Regions from separate parts of the Cellulomonas sp. PSBB021 genome, predicted to be linked through region 3. Evidence: riboswitches for the same ligand, from Rfam matches in the RefSeq annotation. Region 3 holds a riboswitch; each other region holds the start of a gene.
The links. A riboswitch is a leader RNA that binds a small molecule or an ion and turns the genes downstream of it on or off. The one in region 3 is predicted to bind S-adenosylmethionine.
Positions count from the first base shown of each region.

Region 1: another riboswitch for S-adenosylmethionine. It lies ahead of CBP52_RS03770 (hypothetical protein); the one in region 3 lies ahead of CBP52_RS10845 (aminotransferase class V-fold PLP-dependent enzyme).
Region 2: another riboswitch for S-adenosylmethionine. It lies ahead of CBP52_RS14695 (methylenetetrahydrofolate reductase); the one in region 3 lies ahead of CBP52_RS10845 (aminotransferase class V-fold PLP-dependent enzyme).

Region 1 is NZ_CP021430.1:834,616-838,556, reverse strand. It holds gene CBP52_RS03780 (neutral zinc metallopeptidase) at 1-829, shown strand, start outside; gene CBP52_RS03775 (NYN domain-containing protein) at 855-1,784, shown strand; gene CBP52_RS03770 (hypothetical protein) at 1,873-2,625, opposite strand; SAM riboswitch class IV at 2,636-2,753, opposite strand; gene CBP52_RS03765 (metal-sulfur cluster assembly factor) at 2,857-3,186, opposite strand; gene sufU (Fe-S cluster assembly sulfur transfer protein SufU) at 3,183-3,659, opposite strand; gene CBP52_RS03755 (SufS family cysteine desulfurase) at 3,724-3,941, opposite strand, start outside.
Region 2 is NZ_CP021430.1:3,198,237-3,202,177, reverse strand. It holds gene CBP52_RS14710 (hypothetical protein) at 69-530, opposite strand; gene CBP52_RS14705 (DNA-3-methyladenine glycosylase I) at 822-1,433, shown strand; gene CBP52_RS14700 (hypothetical protein) at 1,664-1,849, shown strand; SAM riboswitch class I at 1,972-2,068, shown strand; gene CBP52_RS14695 (methylenetetrahydrofolate reductase) at 2,108-3,151, shown strand; gene metE (5-methyltetrahydropteroyltriglutamate--homocysteine S-methyltransferase) at 3,208-3,941, shown strand, end outside.
Region 3 is NZ_CP021430.1:2,373,041-2,376,981, reverse strand. It holds gene CBP52_RS10855 (O-succinylhomoserine sulfhydrylase) at 1-1,233, opposite strand, end outside; gene CBP52_RS10850 (rhodanese-like domain-containing protein) at 1,230-1,649, opposite strand; SAM riboswitch class I at 1,656-1,754, opposite strand; SAM riboswitch class IV at 1,873-1,986, shown strand; gene CBP52_RS10845 (aminotransferase class V-fold PLP-dependent enzyme) at 2,026-3,477, shown strand; gene CBP52_RS10840 (hypothetical protein) at 3,498-3,608, opposite strand; gene CBP52_RS17595 (hypothetical protein) at 3,597-3,941, shown strand, end outside.

The DNA of each region.
Region 1 (3,941 bases), 1.5 Mb from region 3:
CGCCGGCGGGCGTGGCATGGCGATCGGCGGCGGCGTCGGCGGTCTCGGGTTGCTCGTGATCCTCGCGATCACGCTGCTGTCCGGGGGCAACGTGGACCCCGGCGCGCTCCTCGGTGGTGGCGGGGGCGAGCCCGGTCAGGACGGCACCGTCGGTGCCTGCACGGCCGAGCAGGCCAACACCGACCGCGCGTGCCGCCTGTCCGCGACCCTCGACTCCCTCGACACGTACTGGACGCCCACCCTGCGCAAGGCGGACGCGAACATCCCGGAGGCCGTGGAGTTCACGTCCGCGGTGCGGACCGCGTGCGGCGACGCGTCGTCGTCGTCCGGGCCGTTCTACTGCCCCGGGGACCGGACGATCTACCTCGACCTGGGCTTCTTCGACCTGCTGACCAGCCAGTTCGGCGCGAAGGGCGGGCCGCTCGCCGAGATGTACGTCTACGCGCACGAGTACGGCCACCACGTCCAGAACGTCACCGGCGTGTTCGACTCCTCCGACCGCCGCGGGTCGGGCGCCGGGTCGGACTCCGTGCGCGTCGAGCTCCAGGCCGACTGCTATGCGGGCATGTGGGCCGGCAACGCCGCGACCACCGAGGACCCCGACACCGGTGTCACCTACCTCAAGCCCATCACCGCCGACGAGCTCGCGCAGGCGATCGACGCGGCCGCTGCCGTGGGCGACGACCACATCCAGCAGCAGTCGGGCGGCGGCGTGAACCCCGACTCGTGGACCCACGGCTCGAGCGAGCAGCGCCAGCGCTGGTTCACCACCGGCTACCAGCAGCGCGACCTCGCGGCGTGCGACACCTTCGCCGCCGACACGCTCTGACGCCCGCATCGGGCAGACTCCGGGCATGAGCACCGACGACAGCTCCGCCCGCGTGGGCGTCTATCTCGACTTCGACAACATCGTCATCTCCCGCTACGACCAGCTCCACGGTGACGGCTCGTGGCGCAAGGACAACGCGCGTGACGCCGGTAAGGACGTCGCCCCTCGGCTCGACGCCGCCCGGGTTGACGTGAGCGCGCTCCTCGACTACGCGTCGTCGTTCGGCACGCTCGCCGTGACCCGCGCGTACGCCGACTGGTCGGTGCCGGCCAACGCGGCGTACCGGCGCCAGCTGGTGGACCGCGCGATCGACCTCACGCAGCTCTTCCCTGCGTCCGGTACCAAGAACGGCGCCGACATCCGGCTCGCCGTGGACGTGCTCGAGGACCTGTTCCGTCTCACCGACCTCACGCACGTCGTGATCGTGGCTGGCGACTCCGACTACATCGCGCTCGCGCAGCGGTGCAAGCGCCTCGGGCGCGTGGTCGTCGGCGTCGGCGTGCCGGGCGGGACCAGCAAGGCACTGATCTCCGCGTGCGACGAGTTCGAGTACTACGACGAGGCCGTGCGGCAGTCGGACGAGGCAGAGGACGACGACGCCGTCGTCACGGGCGCCCCGGACGACACCGCTGCCTCGCCCGTGACGACCGCTCCGCGCACGGCGACGGCCGCGCGCACCGAGCCCGAGACATCGTCACAGCCGATCAGCGGTCCGGTCGCGACGCGGCTGCTCGCACGCGCACTCGGGCTGGTCGCGAAGGACGCCGACGGCTGGAGCCAGGCGTCGGCGGTCAAGCAGCAGATGAAGCGGCTCGACCCCCGGTACAACGAGGCTGCGCTCGGCTTCGCGACGTTCACGGACTTCGTACGCTCACGCCAGGGGCAGGTCGAGCTCCGGGAGGAGGGTCAGGCGCGGTGGCTCCGGCTGCGCGCCCCCAAGTCGAAGAAGGGCTGAGCGCACGCCGCGCCGGGCTGACCTGCGTGGCGCGGCCCAGTGCGACCCCCACCACGCAGGTCAGCCGGACCCACGCGATGCGTCGGTGCTACGCGCGGGCCGCGCGCGCGAAACGGGTCAGGCGGACCCGAACGAGACGGCTCACGACGGCGCCCAGCGCGAGCGGCGCACGCGTCACCGTCGCGAGGGCTCGGGCCGTCTCCCGGCCCACCCGGTCGACGTCAGCGCGGGCCGAGGCCGCCATCACTCCCACCTGGTGCGCGCGCAGGGCGTGCGCGAGCGCCGGGACGTCCGCCAGCACGTCGGCGCGCACGGCGTGGTCCTCGGGAGCGAGCAGACGCAGCCACTCCGCGAACAGACGCACTCGTGCTTCCGCCGAGTCGTCGAGCAGACCGGACCGGAGAGCGTCCTGCCGGCTGACCGCTCGCACGGTGCGATCGTGATCCCGCACCGAGTCCAGCTCGACGACCGCCATACCCGACGCCGCGGCGTCGTCGAGCAGCTCGGTCAGGCGCGCGTCGCGCAGCTGGAGCGCGGCGCGGACCGGCGCCCACGACGCGTCGTCGGGGTCGGACAGCCCGGCGAGCTGCACGACCCCGTCGCCGGCCGTCCGACCCGCACGCGAGCGTGCCGCTCCGGCCCGCCGCGAGACCTCGGACTCGAGCCAGGTGCAGTCGTCGCAGAGCGTCTTGGCGACCCTCAGCAGCGACAGACCCCAGTCGCCGACCAGGCACGCGGTGCACAGCTCCCCGCGGGTGACGAGGTCGACACCGGTCCGGCTCGCCGCGGGGGCGGGGCGCAGCTCGACGAGACCGTCGGCGCGCAGGAACTTCTCACTCATGGGCGTACTCCCTTCGCACTTCCCGGCGGCGGTCGCCGCCGGGCCGGTCTTCCTCCGGGGCACCGTGCGCGAGGTTGCGCGGTTGCCGGACCAGCACGCGGAGGGCGTCTCGCTGATCGCTCTTGACCTGGGGAAACGCTAACGTGACCCGGCTCGCACGAGCAAGGGACGTCACACGAACGCGGGCGGTGGACGAGGAGTCCGCCGTCCACCGCCCGGGTGCGAGGTGTGTCAGATGTTGAAGCCGAGGGCCCGCATCTGCTCACGGCCGTCCTCGGTGATCTTCTCCGGGCCCCACGGCGGCATCCAGACCCAGTTGATGCGGAAGCCGTCGACGATGCCGTCGAGCGCCTGCGCGGACTGGTCCTCGATGACGTCCGTGAGAGGGCACGCCGCCGACGTGAGCGTCATGTCGATCACCGCGGTGTTCTGCTCGAGCGCGACCCCGTACACGAGGCCGAGGTCGACGACGTTGATCCCGAGCTCGGGGTCGATCACGTCGCGCATCGCCTCCTCGACGTCCGCGACGGTCGTCGGTGAGCCAGTGCTGGGGGTGGTCATGCGTCCTCCCGGGATCCGGTCTTGATGAGTGCGTCGTTCAGCGCGACCCAGCCGAGCAGGGCGCACTTCACGCGTGCGGAGTACTTGCCGACGCCCGTGAAGGCGGCGGCGTCGCCGAGCGCCTCCTCGGCGTCGTCGTCGTCGAGCCCCTGCCCCCTGGACTGCATGAGGTCACGGAACGACGCGGCGAGCGTGTCGACGGTGCCCAGCGGCTGGTCGAGCACCAGGTCGTGCAGCACCGAGACCGAGGCCTGCGAGATCGAGCAGCCCTGCCCCTCCCAGCGCAGCCCGCGGACCACACCGGCGTCGTCCACGTCGACCTGCAGGGTCACCTCGTCGCCGCACGTGGGGTTCACCTGGTGCGACTGCGCCGAGCGGGCGCCGTCGGCCGCCTCGCCCAGCCCTCGCCCGTGCGGAAACTTCGCGTGGTCCAGGATCACCTGCTGGTACAGCTGCTCCATCGAGCTGCTCATACGTCGCCCTTCTCGTGGCGCCGGGGGCGCCGTCAGTCCGTCAGTCCGTCAGTCCGTCAGTCCGTCAGTCCGTCAGTCCGAAGAACGCCCGGACCCCCGCGAGCGCTTCCCGGAACACGGCGATCTCCTCGTCGGTGGTGTACACCGCGGCGGTCGCGCGTGCCGTGGCGGCCACGCCGAACCGGCGGTGCAGCGGCTGTGCGCAGTGGTGGCCGACGCGCACCGCGACGCCGGCGTCGTCGAGCACCTGCCCCACGTCGTGCGCGTGCACGCCGTCGACGA
Region 2 (3,941 bases), 830 kb from region 3:
TGGCGCGCCCGTTGCCCCCACGGCGACAACCGTGACGAGGCGGTGTGCCGCAAGCGTCTTCGCCCGGCTCACTCCGCCACGCTCACGGAGACTTCCGCCGTCGTGGCACCGTCGAGGGACACGGAGACCGTGGCGTCGCCTGCAGCGGCGTCGGCGGGCACCACGATCGTCGACGTGAGCTCGCCGTCCTCGTCGATCGACGCTTCGGCAACGGTCGCGCCCGGGGCGGCTTCCTGTGCCCACAGCACGGGTGCGGTTGTCGGGCTGGGCTCGGGTGCGTCCTCGCCGGCGTCGTTGCAGCCGACGGTGAAGTACGACCCCGTCAGCGTGATCTCGTCGCCCGGAGAGACCGTGCTCTGCGACACGGCGAGCACCGGAGCCACGCAATCGCCGTCAGAACTCGAGCCGGAACAGCCCCCTACTATCACAGTGAGCAGACAGACTCCTAGGACGGCTAGTTGTCGATGCATTGCGAGACTCTTTCCCCTGCTTATGCGCCTCGCCCCGGCGAGGCACTCGAATCGCACCATAGCGGAGCTCCATCGCATGCCGTGGCAAAACGTACGTCTGATGTTCAGGTCAAGGCACCTTTCCCTGCGAGACTCTGACGTCAGCCTCCACCGTGAAAGGCCGAGGTGGCCGGTCGCCGCCCCCGCGGATGCTCCGGGAACGGCGCGTCTGAGCCGTAGCAACCACGACGTCGGGGTCTGGGAGCGGGGCCGGGCCGACGGCGGGAACGGGGGGTTCGGCTGACGACCTGTCGTCCACAGGGGGCGCGCGGGGTCTGCCGCGCGTGGGCGGGAGACGGCAGACTCGACCGCATGGACGACACCGTGACGGTCGACACCCCGCTGGCGGCCGCGACCGCTCCGGCGCCCGTGACCGGGCGGTGCTTCGGGGACGGGGACCCGCTGTACGAGCGCTACCACGACGAGGAGTGGGGCGTGCCGGTGCACGGCGAGGAGGCGTTGTTCGAGCGGATCGCGCTCGAGGGGTTCCAGTCGGGGCTGTCGTGGATCACGGTGCTGCGCAAGCGTGAGTCGTTCCGGGCCGCGTTCGCGGGGTTCGACCCGCAGGTCGTCGCCGGGTACGACAAGCACGACGTCGAACGGCTGCTGGCGGACACGGGCATCGTGCGCAACAGGCAGAAGATCGAGGCGACCGTGGCGAACGCGCGCGCACTGCTCGCGCTGCACGCGGCGGGCCGCACGCTCGACGCGCTCTTCTGGTCGTTCGCGCCGGACCGGACGCAGCACGTGCGCCCCGCGTCGTGGGCGGACGTGCCCGCGGTGACGCCCGAGTCCCGCGCGCTCGCGCGCGAGCTCAAGTCGCTCGGCTTCCGGTTCGTCGGACCGACGACGGCGTACGCGGCGATGCAGGCGTGCGGGCTCGTCGACGACCACCTGGCGGCCTGCCCGTCGGTGCGTGGGTGAAGTCCCCCGGCGGGCGCGGAGGCCGTTGCGGTAGGCCGTGGCGTTCGGGTGACCCGTCGCGAGAGCAGATCCGCAGGTCAGCGCACGTCGGCCGGGACGGGTCATGCGATTGCCCGCGGCGTCCGGCCGTCCGGGTGCCGCCCGCTCGGAGGACCCCGGGACGTGCTCCCCTCGGGTGATCCGGCCGTGGGGACTTCGCCTGATCGTGCGCGGCGGTTACAGTCCTGCGCATGACCGACATGCCCGACCACGACGGCGGCCTGGACGCCGTCCGCGGTGCGCGGGAGGCGCTGGGCGGGTCGGTCCCGCCGGACGCGCAGGTCCTGCAGGCGGTCGAGGCCGGTCTGCTGTCGACGGTGACGGGCACCCAGCCGTGGGGCGAGATCCCGCACCAGCGCCCGCGTCCGCTGGCCTGACCCGCGGAGCCTCCTCCCCGCCTGATCTGCGTGTCTCCGGCGACGCGTCCGCTGGGCGGCCCGCCCGTCTCGCAACGTGAGAAGTCGTGGTCAGCATGTGGGCTTCCGGCCTACGATCACGGCAACCATCCAGAGCGGCCGAGAGACCTGGCTCGTCGACGCCGCAGCAACCCCCCTCCGCGACGAGGGTGTGGGTGCTTCCGCCAGGACCGATGGAGTGGACATGTCGCAGACCCAGTGTCTGAACGGCCCGCCGGCGTGAGCGCGGCGACCGTGAACCCGCCCGCGGCGCAGCCGCGGCTCGACGACGCGCGCGCCGACGGTGCGAGCAGCGCGGCGCGCCCCGGCGTCCCGACCGGCGCGCACGTGGCCGCCGACCCGCGACCGCTCGGCACGCTCGACCGCCCGACGCTCTCGTTCGAGTTCTTCCCGCCGCGCAACCCGCAGGCCGCGCCGCGCCTGTGGGAGACCGTGCGCCAGCTCGAGGCCGTGCACCCGGACTTCGTCTCGGTCACGTACGGCGCCTCGGGCAGGACGCGCGAGACGTCGCGCGCGTTCGTCTCGCGGCTGCTGCGCGAGACGTCGCTGTCCCCGATCGCGCACCTCACGTGCGTGGGCACGAGCCGCGACGAGATCACGACGATCGTCGAGGAGTTCCTCGACGAGGGCGTGCGCTCGTTCCTGGCGCTGCGCGGCGACCCCCCCGCGGGCCAGGCCGACTGGCAGGCCCACCCGGACGGCCTGGAGACCGCGAGCGCGCTCGTCGGTCTGCTGCGGGACATCGAGTCCCGCCGCTGCGGTGCGAGCCCGGCGCAGGCCGTGCGTGCGCGGGTGCGGCCGCTGTCGGTCGCGGTCGCCGCGTTCCCGCGCGGCAACGCGGCGACGGGCGGCACGCGCGCGCAGGACGTCGCGTCGCTGCTCGCCAAGCAGGAGGCGGGTGCGGACTTCGCGATCACGCAGGTGTTCTACGACGCCGAGTCGTACCTGGGCCTGGTGGCCGAGGCGCGCGCAGCGGGCGTGGTCATCCCGATCATCCCCGGGATCATCCCGTTGACCGACCCGGCCCGGCTGCTGCGCACGCAGGAGCTCACGGGTGTCCCGGTGCCGCGCGACCTGCTCGATGCGCTCGGCTCCGCGGACGACGCGTCGGCGGCGCACCGCATCGGCACCCGCGCGGGTGTCGACCTCGTCAAGGGCGTCCTCGACGGCGGCGCACCCGGCGTGCACCTCTACACGTACAACAAGCACGAGGCCGCGCTCGACCTGCTCGAGGGCGCGCAGCTGGACGGCTCGACCCGCTGAGGTCGGCGCCCACGTCCCCCGAACCCCGCACCACCACGACACGAAGGCTGGACCCCATGAGCGAGACCCCGCAGTTCCCGACCGGCTCCGTGCTCGGCTACCCGCGCATCGGGCCGCGCCGCGAGCTCAAGAAGGCCGTGGAGGCCTTCTGGGCCGGGAGGTCCACGGCCGACGAGGTCGAGGCGACCGCCGCGGCGCTGCGCCGCCGGACGCGCGAGCGCCTCGTCGAGCTCGGCCTGCCGAAGGACACGGCCGCGATCCCGAGCGCGTTCTCCTTCTACGACCAGGTGCTCGACGCGACCGCGGTCGTCGGCGCGATCCCCGCGCGCTTCGCGGACCTCGTCGGTGAGGACGGCACGCTCGACCTCGCGGCGTACTCGACGGTCGCGCGCGGCCGTGGCGACGACCTGCCGCTCGAGATGACCAAGTGGTTCGACACCAACTACCACTACCTCGTCCCGGAGATCGGCCCGGAGACGACGTTCTCGTACGTCGGCACGCGCCCGGTCGCGGAGTTCGTCGAGGCGCTCGCCGACGGCGTCCTGACCCGCCCGGTGATCGTCGGCCCGGTCACGTACCTGGCGCTCGCGAAGGCGACCGAGGGTGCGCCCGCGGACTTCGCGCCGATCGACCGGCTGCACGACCTGCTGCCGGTGTACGCGGACCTGCTGCGCGACCTCGCGGCGGCGGGGGCCACGTGGGTGCAGCTCGACGAGCCCGCGCTCGTCTCGGAGAGCATCGACGTGCCGGTCGAGCGTCTGCTCGCGGCGACCGCGGACGCGTACCGCGT
Region 3 (3,941 bases):
CTGGTCGAGGTCGTCGCGCAGGTCGTCGACGTCCTCCAGACCCACCGAGAAACGGACCGTGGCCTCACCGATGCCGACCCTGGCGCGCCCGTCGGGGCCGAGCTTGCGGTGCGTGGTCGTGGCCGGGTGCGTGACGATCGACTTCGCGTCACCCAGGTTGTTCGAGATGTCGACCACGCGCAGGGCATCGAGCACACCGAACGTCGTCTTCTTCGCGAGCTCCGGCGTCGCGCCCTCGGGCGTGCGCAGCGTGAACGTCACGACCGTCCCGCCGCCGGTCTGCTGCCGCCGCGCGAGGTCGTGCTGCGGGTGCGACTCGAGGAACGGGTAGCGGACGGACTCGACCGCCGGGTGCTCCTCGAGCCAGCGCGCGAGCGTCAGCGCGGACGCGGCCTGGTGCCGCACGCGGATCGACAGCGTCTCGAGGCCCTTGAGCAGGACCCACGCGTTGAACGGCGAGAGCGACGGCCCGGTGTTGCGGATGAGCGTCTGCACCGGCCCGCCCACGAAGTCCGCCGAGCCGAGGATCGCGCCGCCCAGCACTCGGCCCTGCCCGTCGATGTGCTTGGTCGCGGAGTACACGACCACGTCGGCGCCCAGGTCGAGGGGGCGGGAGAACACGGGGGTCGCGAACACGTTGTCGACGACGACGACCGCGCCGGCCGCGTGCGCGAGGCGCGAGACCGCCTCGACGTCGACGAGGTCCTGCATCGGGTTCGACGGCGTCTCGAAGAACACGACGTCGGCCGGGGTGGCGAGCGCCGCCTCCCACTGCGTGAGCTCGTGCCCGTCGACGTACTCGGTGCGCACGCCCCACTTCGCGAGGATCTCGTCGAAGATGACGACGCTCGACCCGAACAGCGCACGGGCCGCGACGATCCGCGAGCCCGAGCCGACGAGCGCGGCGAGCGCCGTGAACACCGCGCTCATGCCGGACGCGGTGGCGTAGCAAGCCTGCGCGCCGTCGAGCAGGCGCAGGCGCTCCTCGAAGGTGGACACGGTCGGGTTGTTGTAGCGGGAGTACAGGAACCGGTCGACCTCGCCCGCGAACGCGGCCTCGGCCTGCCCCGCGGAGTCGTAGGTGAAGCCCTGCGTGAGGAACAGCCCCTCGCCGAACTCGCCGAACTGCGAGCGGACGTGCCCGCCCCGCACCGCGAGCGTGTCCGGGCGCAGCGTCGAGCGGTCGACCCGCCGGGCGTCCCAGTCGCCGGGGCCGGGGGCGTGTGCGCTCACGCCTGCCGCCAGGGCAGGCCCTCGGCGCGCCAGCCCCAGTGACCGCGCTGCCCGTCGGGCCCGACGTCGCCCTCGAACCCGCGCAGCACGTTGTAGGCCGGGCCGTAGCCCGCGGCGGTCGCGGCCTGCGCGGCGGCGACCGAGCGGACGCCCGACCGGCACAGGAACACGACGGGGCGGCCGTCGCCGGGCTCGAGCCCGGTCGCCGCGAGCTCGTCGAGGAACCTGGGGTTGGGGCCGGCCGGGGTCAGCCACTGCACGAACGCGGCGCGCTCGCCAGCGTCGGCGGCGTCGGGGACGCCGATCTGCTGCCACTCGGCCTCGGTGCGCACGTCGACGAGCAGTGCACGCTCGTCGGACGCCACGAGGTCCCAGGCCTGCTGCGGGGTGAGGTCGCCTGCGTAAGGTCCGGCCATGTCGCTCCTCCATCGGTCCTGGCGGTAGCACCCTCGGCCAGGCGCGGGGCCTGCGGGTTGCTGCGGCGTCGTCGAGCCAGATCTCTCGGCCGCTCTGGATGGTGCGAGGAGCGTAACGCCGTTTCGTCGACCACATCCACCTCGTGGACACGCGTTCCGCGTGGCGAGACAGACGGCTGTCCGCGTTGACAGCCGCTCGCCCGGCTCGCCACCCTTTCGGTCAGGTCATGAGCGCCAGCGCGAAGCCCCGGCTCGCTGGCCGGCAACCCTCCTCCGCGGTGGGGTGCCCCGGGTGACGACCAGGCCGAGCACCGACCGGTGCCGGCAAGCGCGGGATGCCCGGACCCGGGGTCCCCGGATCCACGGAGGTACCCCCGTGACCGCACTGGCCGAGACCACGTCCTGTCCGACGACGGCCCCGACGTCGGCTCCGACGACCGGCACGACGACGGGCGCGACCGCGGCGACCGCTGCGCCCGCCGTTCAGCCGCTCCTGCCCGTGGTCGGGGGCAGCACCACGGTGCCGCTCGTCGACGGCACGCAGCGCGTCTACGCGAACCTCGACTACGCCGCCAGCGCACCGGCGCTCCAGGCCGTCGCCGACCGGGTCGCGGAGGTGCTGCCGCTGTACGCGTCGGTGCACCGCGGGGCGGGGTACCTCTCGCAGGTGTCGACCGCGCTGTACGAGTCCGCGCGGCAGGCGGTCGCGCGGTTCGTCGACGCGCGCGAGGACGACGTCGCGATCATCACCCGCAACACCACCGACTCGCTCAACCTGCTCGCCGGCGTCGTCCCGACCGGTGAGCGGGTGCTGGTGCTCGACCTGGAGCACCACGCGAACCTGCTCCCGTGGCTGCGCTCGAGCGACCCGCACGGCCGTCGCACGACGATCCTGCCGATCGCCGAGACCGTCGCCGCGACCCTCGAGTCGCTGCGCGCGGAGCTCACCGCGCGCGCGTACGCCCTGGTCACGGTGTCGGGCGCGTCCAACGTCACCGGTGAGGCGCTGCCGGTCGAGCGGGTCGTCGAGATTGCGCACGCCGCGGGTGCGCGGGTCGCGGTCGACGGTGCGCAGCTCGTGCCGCACCGCGGCTTCTCGCTCGCGCGCACGGGCGCCGACTACGTCGCGTTCTCGGGCCACAAGACGTACGCGCCGTTCGGTGCGGGCGCGCTCGTCGGCCGTCGCGACTGGCTCGACACGGGCACGCCGTACCTCGCAGGGGGAGGTGCGGTGCGCGACGTGCGGGCCGACCGGACCGTGTGGCAGCCGGCCCCGGCGCGCCACGAGGCCGGGTCGCCGAACGTCATCGGTGCGATCGCGCTGGCGGAGGCGTGCGACGCGCTCGCGGCGCTGCCGGCCGGGGCGCTCGTCGAGCACGAGCGGGCGTTGCGGGACCGGCTCGTCGCGGGGCTCGAGCGGGTCCCGGGTGTGCGCGTCGCGAGCATCTGGCCGGACTCGGCGGAGCCCGTGGGGGTCGTGACGTTCACGGTGGAGGACCACGACCCCGGCCTGGTCGCCGCGTACCTCGCGGCCGAGCACGGCATCGGTGTGCGTGACGGCCGGTTCTGCGCGCACCCGCTGCTGTCCCGCCTGGGGGCGAGCGGCGGTGCGATCCGCGCGTCGGTGGGGGTCGGGACGCCGAGCGAGGCCGTCGACCGGCTGGTCGCGGCGCTGCACGCGTACGTGACGGACGGGCCGCGCTCGCGGTACGCGGTCGAGGACGGCTGCTGGGCGGTCGTCGACGACACGCGTCCGCTGCTCGCGGTGCACGGCCTGGACCACCTGGCCGCGACCGCCGCGGCGGCGTGCGGTCCTGCGCTCGACTGAGCCGAGCGGCGCCGCAGAGGTCAGGGAGTCAGGACGCGCGCGGCGCGCGCGAGCATGCTCCGCACGACGTGCGGGTGCAGCGCACGCACGGGCAGCAGGTAGAGGCGGCCGCGCCGGTTGTGCAGGCGCACGTTCGTCGTGACCGCGACGAGGCCCGCGCGGGAGTCGACGGCGACGGCCGCGGCGACGCCCGGGACCGCGTCGAGGCCCTGTTCACGGCCGTCGCGAGCCGGCGCCGCGACTGCGCGCGCCTGTACGTCGAGGCCGCCGCCGAGGGCGTCTCAGACGTCGTCGCACGGGTGTCCCAGCGGCGCGTCGACTACCTCGCCGACCTGCTCGTCGAGCTCGGGCAGGACCCCGACGAGGCCCGCCGCCGCTCGTCCGTCGCGCTCGCGGCCGTCGTCGGGCTCGGCCAGCTCGCGGCCGTGGGCGTGCGCCCCGACGACCCCGCCGCACTCACCGCG